2 linked regions of the Glaciimonas sp. PCH181 genome follow. The protein of the gene in region 1 interacts with the protein of each later gene in a pairwise test. Links are inferred from orthologs where the notes say so. Each region holds a gene or a part of one and is shown in the gene's direction. Other genes may lie near its edges.

What was found.
Region 2: the proteins of nikR (region 1) and rplL interact in binary tests that used the Escherichia coli proteins (3 or more experiments, as listed by UniProt). The link is inferred for Glaciimonas sp. PCH181 from one-to-one orthologs.

Annotation. Positions count from the first base shown.
Region 1 is NZ_PYFP01000001.1:962,597-973,567, reverse strand. Bases 3,625-6,511 are described here. They hold nikR (nickel-responsive transcriptional regulator NikR), read left to right. Parts: upstream 3,625-4,765; coding sequence 4,766-5,257; downstream 5,258-6,511. Other genes in these bases: C7W93_RS04305 (sensor histidine kinase), read left to right, coding at 5,279-6,511; C7W93_RS04315 (nickel-dependent hydrogenase large subunit), read left to right, coding at 3,625-4,743. In the rest of the region: C7W93_RS04330 (hydrogenase maturation protein), read left to right, coding at 1-754; C7W93_RS04325 (sigma-54 dependent transcriptional regulator), read left to right, coding at 751-2,244; C7W93_RS04320 (HupU protein), read left to right, coding at 2,241-3,275; more of C7W93_RS04315, read left to right, coding at 3,283-3,624; more of C7W93_RS04305, read left to right, coding at 6,512-6,655; C7W93_RS04300 (POTRA domain-containing protein), read left to right, coding at 7,403-7,861; C7W93_RS04295 (acyl-CoA dehydrogenase), read right to left, coding at 8,008-9,819; C7W93_RS04290 (acetate uptake transporter family protein), read right to left, coding at 9,996-10,685. UniProt on the Escherichia coli protein: Transcriptional repressor of the nikABCDE operon. Is active in the presence of excessive concentrations of intracellular nickel.
Region 2 is NZ_PYFP01000002.1:893,748-896,578, reverse strand. It holds rplL (50S ribosomal protein L7/L12), read left to right. Parts: upstream 1-1,144; coding sequence 1,145-1,519; downstream 1,520-2,831. Other genes in the region: rpoB (DNA-directed RNA polymerase subunit beta), read left to right, coding at 1,849-2,831; rplJ (50S ribosomal protein L10), read left to right, coding at 528-1,067; rplA (50S ribosomal protein L1), read left to right, coding at 1-171. UniProt on the Escherichia coli protein: The binding site for several of the GTPase factors involved in protein synthesis (IF-2, EF-Tu, EF-G and RF3). Is thus essential for accurate translation.

The DNA of each region.
Region 1 (10,971 bases):
GCATGTAAAACAACGCCCGACTCGCGTATTGGTCTTGTTGGGCGGTGAAGATTTTTTTAGCAATGGCATCCATTTGAATCGGATCGAAGCAAGCGCACATCGTCCGTCCGAAAGCCCGGCAGATGAATCCTGGAACAATATCAATGCGATGAATGACCTGGTACTGGAAATTCTCTCTATGACGAATCACTTTGCCGTTTCGGCTTTGCGGGGCAATGCAGGCGCAGGTGGGGCTTTTCTGGCACTCGCCGCGGATATTGTTTGGGCGCGGGAGGCCGTGTTACTCAACCCGCATTATAAAAATATGGGCAATTTGTATGGTTCGGAATATTGGACTTATCTGTTGCCGCAGCGTGTAGAAGCAAAGGTTGCACGCGGCTTGATGCAAAACCGGCATCCACTTGCGGCACCTGAAGCTGTCAAAATCGGCTTGATTGATGCCGCATTTGGATATGAAGCAGATGCGTTTTTCAGTGAAGTACGTAAGCGCGCAATGGCTTTGGCGCAATCGGATCTTTTCGAAGAACAACTCGCTGCTAAGCGATGCAAACGGGCAGAGGACGAGGCCACCAAGCCTTTGCATGCCTACCGCGAAGAGGAGTTGTCTAAAATGCATCGTAATTTTTATGGGTTCGACCCCAGTTATCACGTTGCACGTTATCATTTTGTGCATAAAATGCCTCATGCATGGACGCCGCGCCATCTGGCCGTTCATCGGAATAACTCTTTGAAAGAATCTGACACCCCAATATGAACATTTCTGAGGCAACCAGCTTGCCGACCGTGCTTGTCGTCGACGATGAAACGCGCTCGCAGGATGCCATTCGGCGTACTCTGGAAGAAGATTTCAAGGTGCTGACGGCGAGTTCAGCGGAGGAAGCGCGGATCTTGATGGAGCGGCGTGAACCGGCCGTGATTCTATGCGATCAGCGCATGCCGGGGATGACGGGGGTGCAGTTTCTCAAAGAAGTGCGGGAACGCTGGCCCGATGTCGTGCGGATCATCATTTCGGGCTATACCGATACCGAAGATATTATCGCGGGCATCAATGACGCCGGTATTTACCAATATGTCCTTAAGCCCTGGATGCCAGACCACCTGCTGGACTCGGTGCGCGGCGCGGTAGAAGCGCGTGTTTTGCAACTTGACATGCACCGACTCGATTTGGAGCTGCGCACCAGTACCTCAGTGTTACGGGCGCGGACGGCAGAAAAACAAACGCTACTAAAGGCAACGTTCGATTTTGAGCGGATCATTCGCGTGGCGGGTAGCCCGATGGATGGCATCTGCGAACTGGCTGCCCGCGTTGCGCGTTACGATTTGTCGGTATTGGTGCTGGGTGAATCGGGCAGCGGTAAAGAATTGCTGGCACGGGCAATGCACTACGCCAGCCCGCGAGCCGAGCGCGTGTTTGTGATGGAAAATTGTGGTGCGATATCGGACAGTTTGCTGGAATCCGAATTGTTCGGCCACAAACGAGGATCATTTACCGGCGCTTATGAAGACCATATCGGCATTTTCCAGCGGGCTGACGGTGGTACGGTATTTCTCGATGAGATCGGCGATACTTCATTTGCGTTTCAGGTCAAACTGCTGCGGGTATTGCAGGAAGGCGAAATCCGCCCGGTTGGTGGGACGCGCCCGATTCCTATCAACGTGCGCGTGATCGCTGCTACCCATCGCGATTTGGAACAGGAAGTCCAGGCGGGTCGTTTTCGGCAAGATTTATATTATCGTCTGGCTGGCATGACGCTGACGATGCCGCCGTTACGTGAGCGTCCGGGCGATATTGTTCCGATTGCGGAGGCGCTGCTGGCGCAAGCCTCACAAGAATTGAGAATGCCAGCGCGATCTTTTGCGTCAGATGCAATGGCCAGCCTGATAACATATCCGTGGCCGGGTAATATTCGCGAACTGCGCAATGAAATTTATCGGGCGGTCGCCTTGACGCTAAATGAAAATATGGAAATAAGTGCGCAGGCTTTCTCTAGCAAAGTGCTGCAAGGCCAGCCAGGTATGGCCGCCAATGGGGACGGCGTTGCTGGCATGCAGGGTATGGCAAACATGAACGGCATGCGGCAAACTGGCACCTTACAAGAACGGCTGGAAGTGATCGAAGCCGCCATTTTGAAAGAAACCTTGCTGCGCTTGCGCTGGAACAAGACGCACGCCGCCAAGGAGCTAGGACTATCACGGGTTGGATTGCGAAATAAAATGGTTCGTTTGGGACTGGAGAAAAAATGATGTCCTCTAATACGTTTTATAGTAAGCCTGCTGCTTTCAATGTGCTGTGGCTGCAATCCGGCGGCTGTGGCGGCTGCACTATGTCGTTGTTGTGTGCGGATACCCCAGATTTTTTCGGCGCACTGAGTGATGCAGGTATCAACATGCTGTGGCATCCGTCGCTGTCGATTGAGAGCGGTGCAGATGCGTTGCGCATTTTGCGCGCATGCATTGATGGGGAGATGCCCTTGCATGCGCTATGTGTGGAGGGATCGATGCTGCGTGGCCCGCACGGCACGGGCCGTTTTCACATGCTGGCGGGCACAGGCAAGCCGATGATCGAATGGGTAAGGGCGCTTGCGGAGGTGGCCGATTACACCGTGGCGGTCGGTACTTGTGCTGCGTATGGTGGGATTACGGCAGCGGGTAGCAATCCGACCGATGCCTGCGGTTTGCAATATGAAGGAGACCAGATCGGGGGTTTATTGGGAGCGGCGTACCGCTCACGCACAGGCTTGCCGGTCATTAACGTTGCGGGCTGTCCGACGCATCCGAACTGGGTGCTTGAAACATTGATGGCGCTGGCTGCCGATTTGTTTGACGCAAGCCAGATCGATGCGCTTGGACGCCCCCGATTTTATGCAGATCATTTGGTGCATCACGGCTGTACTCGGAATGAATATTATGAATTTAAAGCCAGCGCGGAGAAGCCATCCGACCTAGGCTGCATGATGGAAAACATGGGCTGCAAAGGCACGCAAGTGCATGCCGATTGCAATACGCGTCTATGGAATGGTGACGGGTCCTGTACGCGCGGCGGTTATGCCTGTATTAGTTGCACCGAGCCGGGGTTTGAAGAACCCGGTCATGCATTTCATGTTACGCCCAAGATTGCAGGTATCCCGATTGGTCTGCCAACAGATATGCCTAAAGCGTGGTTCGTCGCGCTGGCATCGTTGTCAAAATCTGCCACGCCCAAACGCGTAAGAGAAAACGCCACGGCCGACCACTTGAAGGTCGTCCCGGCTATTCGCAAAACTCGATTGAAATGAGGATGTCATGACACGTTTGATTGTCGGTCCGTTTAATCGGGTTGAAGGCGATCTGGAGGTGCGTCTGGAAATAGTCGATGGGCGCGTTCAAAGTGCGCATGTCAACTCGCCGATGTATCGCGGGTTTGAGCAGATATTGCTGAAAAAACCGGCGATGGATGCGCTGATTTACGTCCCGCGTATCTGCGGTATTTGTTCGGTGTCGCAATCGGTCGCCTCTGCACGTGCATTGGCCGATGCGATGGGCATGAATCCACCACCGAATGGCCTGCTCGTCACGAACGTGATGCTGGCAACTGAAAATATGGCAGATCATCTGACCCATTTTTATCTTTTCTTTATGCCTGATTTTGCACGCTCTGTTTACGCGCAGCAGCATTGGCATACAACCGTGCAGGATCGTTTTACCGCGTTGCAGGGGCGGCATGCGCGTTTAGCGCTGGCAGCCCGTCAACGCTGGTTTACGCTGCTTGGCACGCTAGGTGGAAAATGGCCGCATACCCAATCGATACAGCCGACCGGCTCGTCCCGAGCAATTGAAGCGGCGGAGCGGATACGATTGCTGGCGCGAATTCGTGAATTTCGCACCTTTCTTGAACAGACTTTGTTCGGTGCGCCGCTAGAAAGTATCGCCGCAATCGACAGCGAAGCAGCACTCCGTGAATGGCATGCGACTGCTGCGCCGGAGTGTGGTGATTTTCGGCTGTTTTTGACGTTGGCATGGCAGCTTGGACTGGATCGCATGGGGCCTGGGCCTGGACTATACATGTCGAATGGCTCGTATCCGCTACCGGATGGCAAACTCACTTTTGCGCGTGGGTTATGGGATGCAACGATGGCCGAAGTGCAGGCGCTTGACCCTGCGGTGATCGGTGAGGATGCTACCCATGCATGGCTATCTGATGCTGGTGGGCCACGTCATCCCTCCGACGGTCTGACCTTGCCGGATATTGATAAACCGGATGCCTACACCTGGAACAAGGCACCGCGATTTGGCGGGCGGGTGCTTGAGACCGGTGCGTTGGCGCGGCAGCTTGTAGATGGCCATCCACTGGTGCGAGACGCCGTTATGCGCTGCGGCGGGACTGTGTACACGCGGGTGCTGGCGCGTTTATTAGAGTTGACGCTGGTCGTGCCTGCAATGGAGCAATGGATCAAAGCTTTGCGCATTGATGAACCTTATTTTGTACCGCAATCGTTGCCCGACGATGCCGATGGCATGGGCCTGACCGAGGCGGCACGAGGCAGCCTCGGGCACTGGGTGAAGATTCGCAATGGGAAAATCGCCAATTATCAGATTATTGCCCCGACAACCTGGAATTTTTCGCCCCGTGACGCACAAGGCATTCCAGGTGCACTGGAAGCAGCATTGGTGGGGGCACCGATATTGCAAGGCGAAGATACGCCCGTAGCGGTGCAACATATCGTGCGTTCGTTTGATCCATGCATGGTCTGCACCGTGCATTGATGCTATCAATTTGACTGGATGAATGATGGAGCGTTTTACGATTTCACTTGATACGCCACTGGCCGAGGAATTTGATCGGTTAATCCATGCGCGTGGCTATCAAAATCGGTCTGAAGCAATGCGCGATATTTTACGGCAGCATATTGAGCAGGAGCGATTGAGGACGGAACAGGCACCGCGTTGCGTCGCTGCGGTTAGTTATGTTTATAGTCATCATGAACGCGCATTAGCCGAACGGGTGATCAATTTACAGCATCATTATCATGATTTGACCATTGCCAGCATGCATGCGCACCTGGACCATGATCAATGTGTTGAGTCTCTTCTGCTTAAAGGGCCAACACAACAGGTACGTGTATGCGCTGAACGTTTGATGGCGGAACGTGGTGTGCGACACGGCGCGCTGAATCTGATACCTGTAGATGAAATACTATATCCCCATGTCCATGATGCGCAATCCGGTCACCCTCACTTGCCCCCGTTGGCGCATCTGCACACGCGACCAAAATCTTGAATAACCTGTTGGAAAACAAGTATGTCGCCCCGCAAAATCATTCCTGCAGCATCACCACCTCGTCCTCACGTTGCGCTTCCGGCGCAGATAGAAGGCATTGACGAGGCGACGTGGATCGATGTAATTCAAAAAATGGACGAGGTTTATTCGCAACTGGTGAAGGACGAGATCGTATTGGAAGAAAAGAACGAGCAACTAGAAAGTTCGCAGCAGTTCATTTTCAGTGTCTTATCGGCCATGTCCGATGTTTTGGTCGCCTGCAATCGGGTGGGCGATATCGAAGAGACGAATACTGCTTTACGTGAACTGACTGGTCTGGATGAAGACGCGCTGCACGGCATGTCCATCTTTAAGCTGCTTGCGGATTCTGCCAGTATTGATTGCATTCGACGAATCATTGAGCGTCCTGCACCGCAGCGTATCAGCGAGGTGGTTGAACTCAATTTGATCCATCCGAGGCAAGGGCCGGTGCCGGTCGACGTGAACTGCACGCAACGACTAGATGGTACGGGAAAGCACGCTGGTTATGTGTTCGTCGGTCGTCCGATGGGCGAGATCAAGCGTGCTTACCGAGAACTGAGCGAGACGCATGAGGCGCTTAAGCGCACCCAACAGCAACTGCTGCATTCCGAAAAAATGGCCTCTCTCGGTCGCCTCGTTGCTGGCGTCGCACATGAATTGAACAACCCTATTAGTTTCGTACTGGGTAATGTTCATGCGTTAAAACGTTACAGCGAACGGTTGACGTTATACGTTGAGGCGTTACATGAGAGTGCCTCAAAGGAGATGCCAGCAGGCATGCGTGAGAAGTTACGCATCGATCATATTTTGAGTGATTTGCCGTCGCTTATCGAGGGCACTCTCGAAGGTGCTCAACGCACCACTGAGATCGTCAACGGTCTGAAACGCTTTTCTGCCGTGGATAGCGAGGAACAAACCAAGGTTGATCTAAACAGCGTCATTGCGCGTGCGATTCATTGGATTAGCAAGGGTGCGGCCCCCACATTTACAGTGCATTGGACGCCCGGCGATGCTTTGAATGTGACGGGTAATGCAGGCAAATTGTTGCAGGTATTGATGAACCTGATCCAAAACGCCTATGATGCGGCCTCGGCTAAGAATAGCTCCTCACCCCAGCTATGGATTACGGCGCAGGCAAATGGCGATGTCGTCTCGCTATTCTTGCGTGACAATGGCAGCGGCATTTCGCCGGACCACCTTTCACATATATTCGATCCGTTTTTTACTACCAAACCGGTGGGCAAAGGAACTGGCTTGGGACTGTCCATCAGCTACGGTATTATCGAACAGCACTCCGGCAATCTATACGCACGTAATCATCCGCAGGGCGGTGCGGAGTTTGTGATTGAACTCCCGCTGGCGACGCCAAGTACATGAGTACAACACAAGCAGCAAAAACGTACGGCGCAACTGTTGGTATGTCGGCGCCCAATCAACTTTGCATCGTTGTGTGAATACATAAGCTGATAATCCCTTCTGAGCGGCTTATTGTATTAATGGCTTCAGTATTCCTCTGCAACGATAAAAAACAGTCTGTGAATACTTTCCTGACTGTTTTTTTGCCGCAAGATTGTGTTTTGCGCGTTCCGTTGCTTGGAGAACCTGTCGATAATTCGACAATTTGCGCTCCACTGTTGTCAGCCTATTCGCGATTCGCTCAGGGTGTGGCTTGACCAGCGCTCCATGTCATTGAGACACGCAAGTCATCTGACGGCAGCCATCGAGCCAATAGTAAGACTCCCCATCTTGCACCGTCTTATAGGATGCCCCGATCTCACTCGACGCAAGTGCTTCGAGTGGGACAGCATCTATTTTCCCTTATTCACATGGAACTGCCCGGCATAGACGATATAGGAGTTCGCCTCCGCTTCGTATCCACGCCGCTTGCTCATGACCCAGAGCCAGTCGCGTGAGACCAAGATCTGACGTCGGCAGATCTTTGGCAACATAAAACCATCAGGGGAACCCTGATGAAGCCATCAGGGATTTCGGTAAATATGCACAAAAATGCAAATTTCGTATCCAATAAGCAGAGCATATAAAAATATAGTGTCCTGTAATAAACACTTTTTTGTAAACAGTATACAATTTGCAACATTCTAAAGTCAAAAATATCACGCGTATTTGTTCGATACCGCCGTCCTGCATGCACTGGTCGCGGACGCGGAAGGGCAAACCATGTCGCTGTCCCGGCTGGATGAGCTTGTCGCTCGCATCAGCAATTACTATCACAGCAAAGGCTACCCGTTGGCTCGGGCGATTGTCCCGGCGCAGAGTATTGTGTCGGGCGATACTGGCTATATGGGAACGGCAGAACTTCGGCACGATCTTGGCATGATCTGGAATGGCGGTTTGCAGGCGATTGCTTTCATCGACGGCGCGTATGTGACGATCAATAAATCGCCTTGGGCCGCGGGTGTGAACAGTGCCACTCTGCGTGGTGCGGGTGTGGGAATTAACTGGGTCGCCTCGCAGCAATGGAGTGCCAAGGTCTCGGTTGCTGCACCACTGGGCGCACGCCCGGCACTGGCGGCCTCCACCGCATCAGCCCGGGTATGGGGTCAGATTGGTTACGGGTTTTAAGCCTGGTACATGCTGATGTTTGGCTTTTAGTTGCTGACCCGGTAGCGTCAAAATAGATCCTTTGAATCAGGATTGGCAGCAGAAAGCGGCTATGTTCAGGACTGATAAATCATAGCCATTCCTGTCAATTTCTTAGAGGGTGTGTCTTAGAACTGGTCCTCGGTCAGGGCTAACACGCCTGCGCTGCCATTGATGATCACGGTGCTTAGCCATGATGCTTGCGACAGAATATGATCTGCAAAGAAACGCGTAGTGCCAATTTTCGCTTGATAGAACTGCGCATCGCCGGTCCCATCGTCCAGTTTTTGCTGTGCAATTATTGCCGCACGGGCCATCTGCCATCCACCCAAGACGATGCCAGCTAGTTTTAGATACAACACGCTGCCTGAAAATACCGCTTTGACATCAGTCTTCATATTATTGGCTACATATTCCACCACTGCTTCCAGCGCAACGCTACCTTCGGATAAATGCTGCAAGATCGCCTTGAAATCTGCATCGTTCTTACCCTGCGAGCCTTGCGTCAATTCCGCCAGTTGCGCTTCGGTTGCCCGCACTTGTGCAATGATCCTTTTGGCTGTTGCACCGGCGTCACGCGCCGTTCTGCGACCGACCAGATCATTTGCCTGAATCGCTGTTGTGCCTTCGTAAATTGTCAGGATCTTTGCATCGCGGTAATGCTGGGCCGCGCCGGTTTCTTCGATGAAACCCATGCCGCCGTGCACTTGCACGCCATCGCGGGTCACATCTTGTGACATCTCGGTTGACCAGCCTTTAATGATGGGGACGAGATACTCATACACTGCCAGATTCGCAGTGCGGGTAGCTGCATCCGGATGGTGGTGCGCGATGTCACAGATGCCCGCGCCAACGTAGGCCAGCGCGCGTGCCGCTTCAGTTTGGGCACGCATCGACATCAGCATGCGACGCACGTCGGGGTGATGAATAATTGCCACAGGACCAGCCGAACCGGCGACATCGCGCGATTGCACTCTATCCTTTGCGAATGCGACCGCCTGTTGGTACGAACGCTCAGCCAGACCGATGCCTTGCATGCCGACACCGAAACGGGCCGCGTTCATCATGATGAACATATATTCGAGGCCACGATTTTCCTCGCCGACTAAGGTGCCGATTGCACCGCCATGATCGCCAAATTGCAGGACCGCTGTCGGGCTGGCCTTGATGCCCAGTTTGTGCTCGATTGAGACGCAATGCGCATCGTTGCGTGCGCCCAGTGAACCGTCCGGATTGATCAGAAACTTCGGTACGATAAACAGCGAAATCCCTTTTACTCCCGCTGGTGCGTCAGGCGTGCGCGCCAATACCAGATGGATGATGTTCTCAGCCAGATCATGCTCACCGTAAGTAATGAAAATTTTTGTGCCGAACACTTTAAATGTGCCGTCATCTTGCGGCACCGCGCGTGTACGCACGGCAGCCAGATCGGAGCCTGCCTGAGGTTCGGTCAGGTTCATCGTGCCGGTCCACTTGCCCGAGATAAGCGGCGCAAGATAGGTGGTTTTTTGTACATCACTGCCAGCCGTTAGCAGGGCCTCAATCGCGCCATCGCTCAACAGGGCAACTAGCGCAAACGAGATGCTTGCCGCGTTGAGCATTTCAATACAAGGCGTGGCTACCAGCTTCGGCAAGCCTTGACCTCCGAAATCGACCGGATGCTGCACGCCTTGCCATCCCGCCTCAGCGAAAGATTTGAATGCCTCTTTGAAGCCGTTAGAGGTTGTGACGTTGCCGTCGTGCCAGTAGCTAGGCTCTTTATCGCTCGGGCCATTCAACGGTGCCACGACGCCGCTGCAAAATTTTGCATTCTCTTCCAACACTGCTTCAACGGTGTCCGGCGTCGCGTCTTCGCAGCCTGGTAAGGTATTCACCGCATGCAGGCCTGCTAGTTCGTTTATGACGAACAGCATATCTTTCAAGGGGGCTTTATAAGTCATTTTTTATTCTCCAAAAAAACAATGTTCGCTTCCGTGATGGTTTTGGAAATGTCGCGCACATGCCGAACAATAAATCTTTAATGTCGTACCCGTCTGGCATGTTCATCTGCCGTTCTTTATTAGTGTTGATCCGGCCGAAAAATGGTGGCAAGTCGGGTACGCGTATCAATTAGTACTTATTTTGTTGCTGCAGCGGCTAGCGGCTCAATCAGATGGATTTCTTTGATCTGGTGCACCAGCGCCCCTTTACGGATGAAACCAAATGGCTTTCCTAGTGGCAACAGCGTGCGGCCGAAATAACTGTTGAGAAATACCGCCCCTGCGCAATAAAAGCCCATCAGCGAAATCGCTAGTTCGGCATAAGCCGCAACCATGCTAAAGAAGGGCGCATTGATGCCGAAGATCGTCAGCGCCAGCGCCGGTAACAATACATTGATAGCCACTAGAATCGCGGCGAAGACCTTGTTTGCTTCGAATGCGGCGACCATGATGAATAGCGAAAAAATGAAATAACCGATGCACGCCACCCCGAGCTGTCGAGGGTCCGCCTTGTCGCTGACCGGGCCTAGCCAACCCAGACTTGTTGCCCAATGCATAGCGACGGCAATCCAAAACAGGCCATACGCGCCAAGCACAATCGCGCCGAAATAATTATTCTTTTTAAAATCGATGCTGGATGCCCACACCTGCGCAATCGATCCCAGAAACAACGCCCACGGAATAATATAGGTGGTGCCGCTGGTCCAGCCCATTTTTGCGGATGCCGCGACGAAGGTAACCATCGCCAGCCCAAACACGCCTAGCGCTGTCGGGTCTGACATGATGATTTTGGTTTCGGTAACTGGGGTTGAAGATGCTGTTTGCATGAAGGTTTCCTAAAGTTAACAATCTGTGGCATTGAACCTGTGCCGGGGGATATCGCAATAATTTATTTTTTCTTGAAATACTTTTATAAAAACTAATAACGCCCTATGAAAAACGATAAAAATCGGCTGTCTTCGGTCCGGCAATATGCTTACTTGAAAACCGTGAGAGTCCTTGCCGTGTGTGCATACTTTCAGAATGGCGGGCGTGTTTGAACGTGAGAGCATAAAAACAGGCCGAACGAATTCACACAAAGCCGCCGGAACGGTCTTGCTTAATTGGGGACAA
Region 2 (2,831 bases), on another replicon or contig:
GGTCGTAAATCGTTCAGCGATGCTGAATTGAAATCGAATTTGTTGGCACTTATCGATGCGCTGAGCAAAGCTAAACCAGCAACCAGCAAAGGTGTTTACCTGCGCAAGGTCTCGCTGTCTTCAACAATGGGTGCTGGCATCCGTGTTGAGCAAGCAAGCTTGGTTGCTTAATATTTGAATTAAGTCCTGAGGCGTCGCGACAGTACGTAACTATGTACTAACGCTGGCGACTCAGGCGAATCTTTGGGCTGGACCGGCATAAGCAATTATGTCGATCCAGACAATCAAAGACCGTTGGGCAGCGTGCACGCAGGTTGGTGCACAAAGTTAAATCCCAAGCGAGAAATTGAAGCGCCTGGTACCCAACGCAGATGGTGCACCCGAACAAGTTTTGTAGTCTCAACACTGTTGCGTGAATAGCGTGCTAGTACTGAACTCCTAACTTCGGACGCCGTGTTCGAACCGATGTGAGGTGAATAGCCAATTGCGGCTATGTCATTACCGAGCATCATTTATGGAGGTTGATCTTGAGTCTCAATCTGAATGACAAAAAGGCCGTTGTAGCCGAAGTTTCTGCAAAAGTGAAAGCTGCGCAGACTATCGTACTGGCCGAATACCGTGGCATCCAGGTTGGTCACTTGACGCAACTGCGCGCCAATGCGCGTACCCAAGGTGTGTACCTGCGTGTATTGAAAAATACATTAGCTCGTCGCGCTGTTGAAGGTACCGCTTTTGCTGAACTCGCCAAAGAAATGACTGGTCCGTTGATCTATTCGATCTCGGTCGATGCCGTTGCTGCTGCTAAAGTCTTAGCTGACTTTGCAAAAACCAACGACAAACTAGTCCTGAAAGCGGGTAACTACGCTGGCAAGACGCTTGATAAAGCGGCTGTCGTAGCGTTGGCAAGTATTCCGAGCCGTGAAGTCTTGCTGGCCCAAGTTGTGGGCATGATGCAAGTTCCTATCTCTGGATTTGTGCGTGGTTTGGCTGCCTTGGCAGCGAAAAAAGAAGCCGAAACCGGTGTCGTCGCTACTGAAGTTGTAGCGGATGCTGAAGTCGCTGCTTAATTAAAAGCAGTGTTTCAGCGCTTTTTTCAGCGTTAGTACCAATTAGATGTAGTTATCAATAAAATTAGGAGTTTCACATGGCACTTGACAAAGACGCAATCCTGGACGCAGTTGGCGCCCTGACCGTTTTGGAATTGAATGACCTGGTTAAGGCATTCGAAGAAAAATTTGGCGTATCGGCTGCAGCTGTTGCTGTTGCTGGCGGCGCTGGCGGCGGCGCTGCTGCTGCTGCTGAAGAGCAAACTGAATTCACAGTTAATCTGCTTGAATTCGGCGCGAACAAAGTTGGCGTAATTAAAGCTGTTCGTGAAATCACTGGCTTGGGCTTGAAAGAAGCTAAAGACTTGGTTGACGGTGCACCGAAGCCAGTTAAAGAAGCAGTCTCTAAAGCAGACGCTGAAGCAGCCAAGAAGAAATTGGAAGACGCTGGCGCGAAAGCTGAAATCAAGTAATTCTGATTTCACAGTGCGTCGCCGTCAAGGTGACGCAGGAGTCAAAGTGCAGAATCCCCCGAAAGTGGGCATTCGGCTTTGGCTCCTTTGTCGTTTTCGATTTTATTGTTCTGGGTCTTCTTTATTCGACCTAGTTAACTCTTGATCGGGTTATAGCGTTCCTTTTGCAGCCGAGCTTGAAGGGCTGAGACTTGAGGTTTCGTAGCTGTTGGGTTGTGGGTTTTATCTAGTAGCTAACAGCGTTGGTAGCATTGGTTAGTTGCCCGATATGGCTACATTACTTATCGAATCCTGAATTCTCTATCCTTCCTGTCACTCACGGAGTGTCCATGCATTACTCATTTACTGAGAAAAAACGCATTCGCAAATCTTTTGCGAAACGTGCAAACGTTCATCAAGTTCCGTTCCTGCTGGCGACCCAGCTCGAGTCATATCTGGGCTTTTTGCAAGCAGACAAAGTACCGTCTCAACGTAAAAATGAAGGTTTGCAATCTGCCTTCTCGTCCATTTTTCCTATCGTTTCGCACAATGGTTTTGCGCGTCTCGAATTCCTGTCATATGTCCTCGGTGATCCACCGTTCGACGTCAAGGAATGTCAACAACGTGGATTGACGTTCGCGTCGCCTCTGCGTGCCAAAGTGCGACTGGTTATTCTTGATAAAGAATCTCCAACAAAGCCTGTCGTTAAAGAAATGAAAGAGCAAGAAGTCTACATGGGCGAATTGCCTTTGATGACAACTACTGGCTCGTTCGTCATTAACGGTACAGAGCGCGTCATCGTGTCTCAGCTGCATCGTTCGCCTGGCGTATTTTTTGAGCATGACCGAGGCAAGACCCACTCATCAGGCAAACTGCTATTCTCGGCGCGGATTATTCCTTACCGTGGTTCGTGGCTTGATTTTGAGTTTGATCCGAAAGACATTTTGTTCTTCCGTGTCGATCGTCGTCGGAAAATGCCAGTCACGATTCTGTTAAAAGCGATCGGCATGTCGGTCGAGCAGATTCTGGCTAATTTCTTCGTATTCGATAATTTCGCTTTGCGCAATGATGGCGCGGAGATGGAATTTGTAGCAGAGCGCCTGCGCGGCGAAGTTGCACGTTTTGACATTACTGACAAGTCTGGCAATGCATTGGTCGCCAAAGACAAGCGGATCAATTCAAAGCATGTACGCGACATCGAAGCGGCTGGTATCAAGCACATTTCGGTACCGGAAGACTATTTGCTAGGCCGTGTATTGGCGCGCAACATCGTCGATGAAGACACCGGTGAAGTGGTTGCCAACGCGAACGACGAATTGACCGAAGAGCTGTT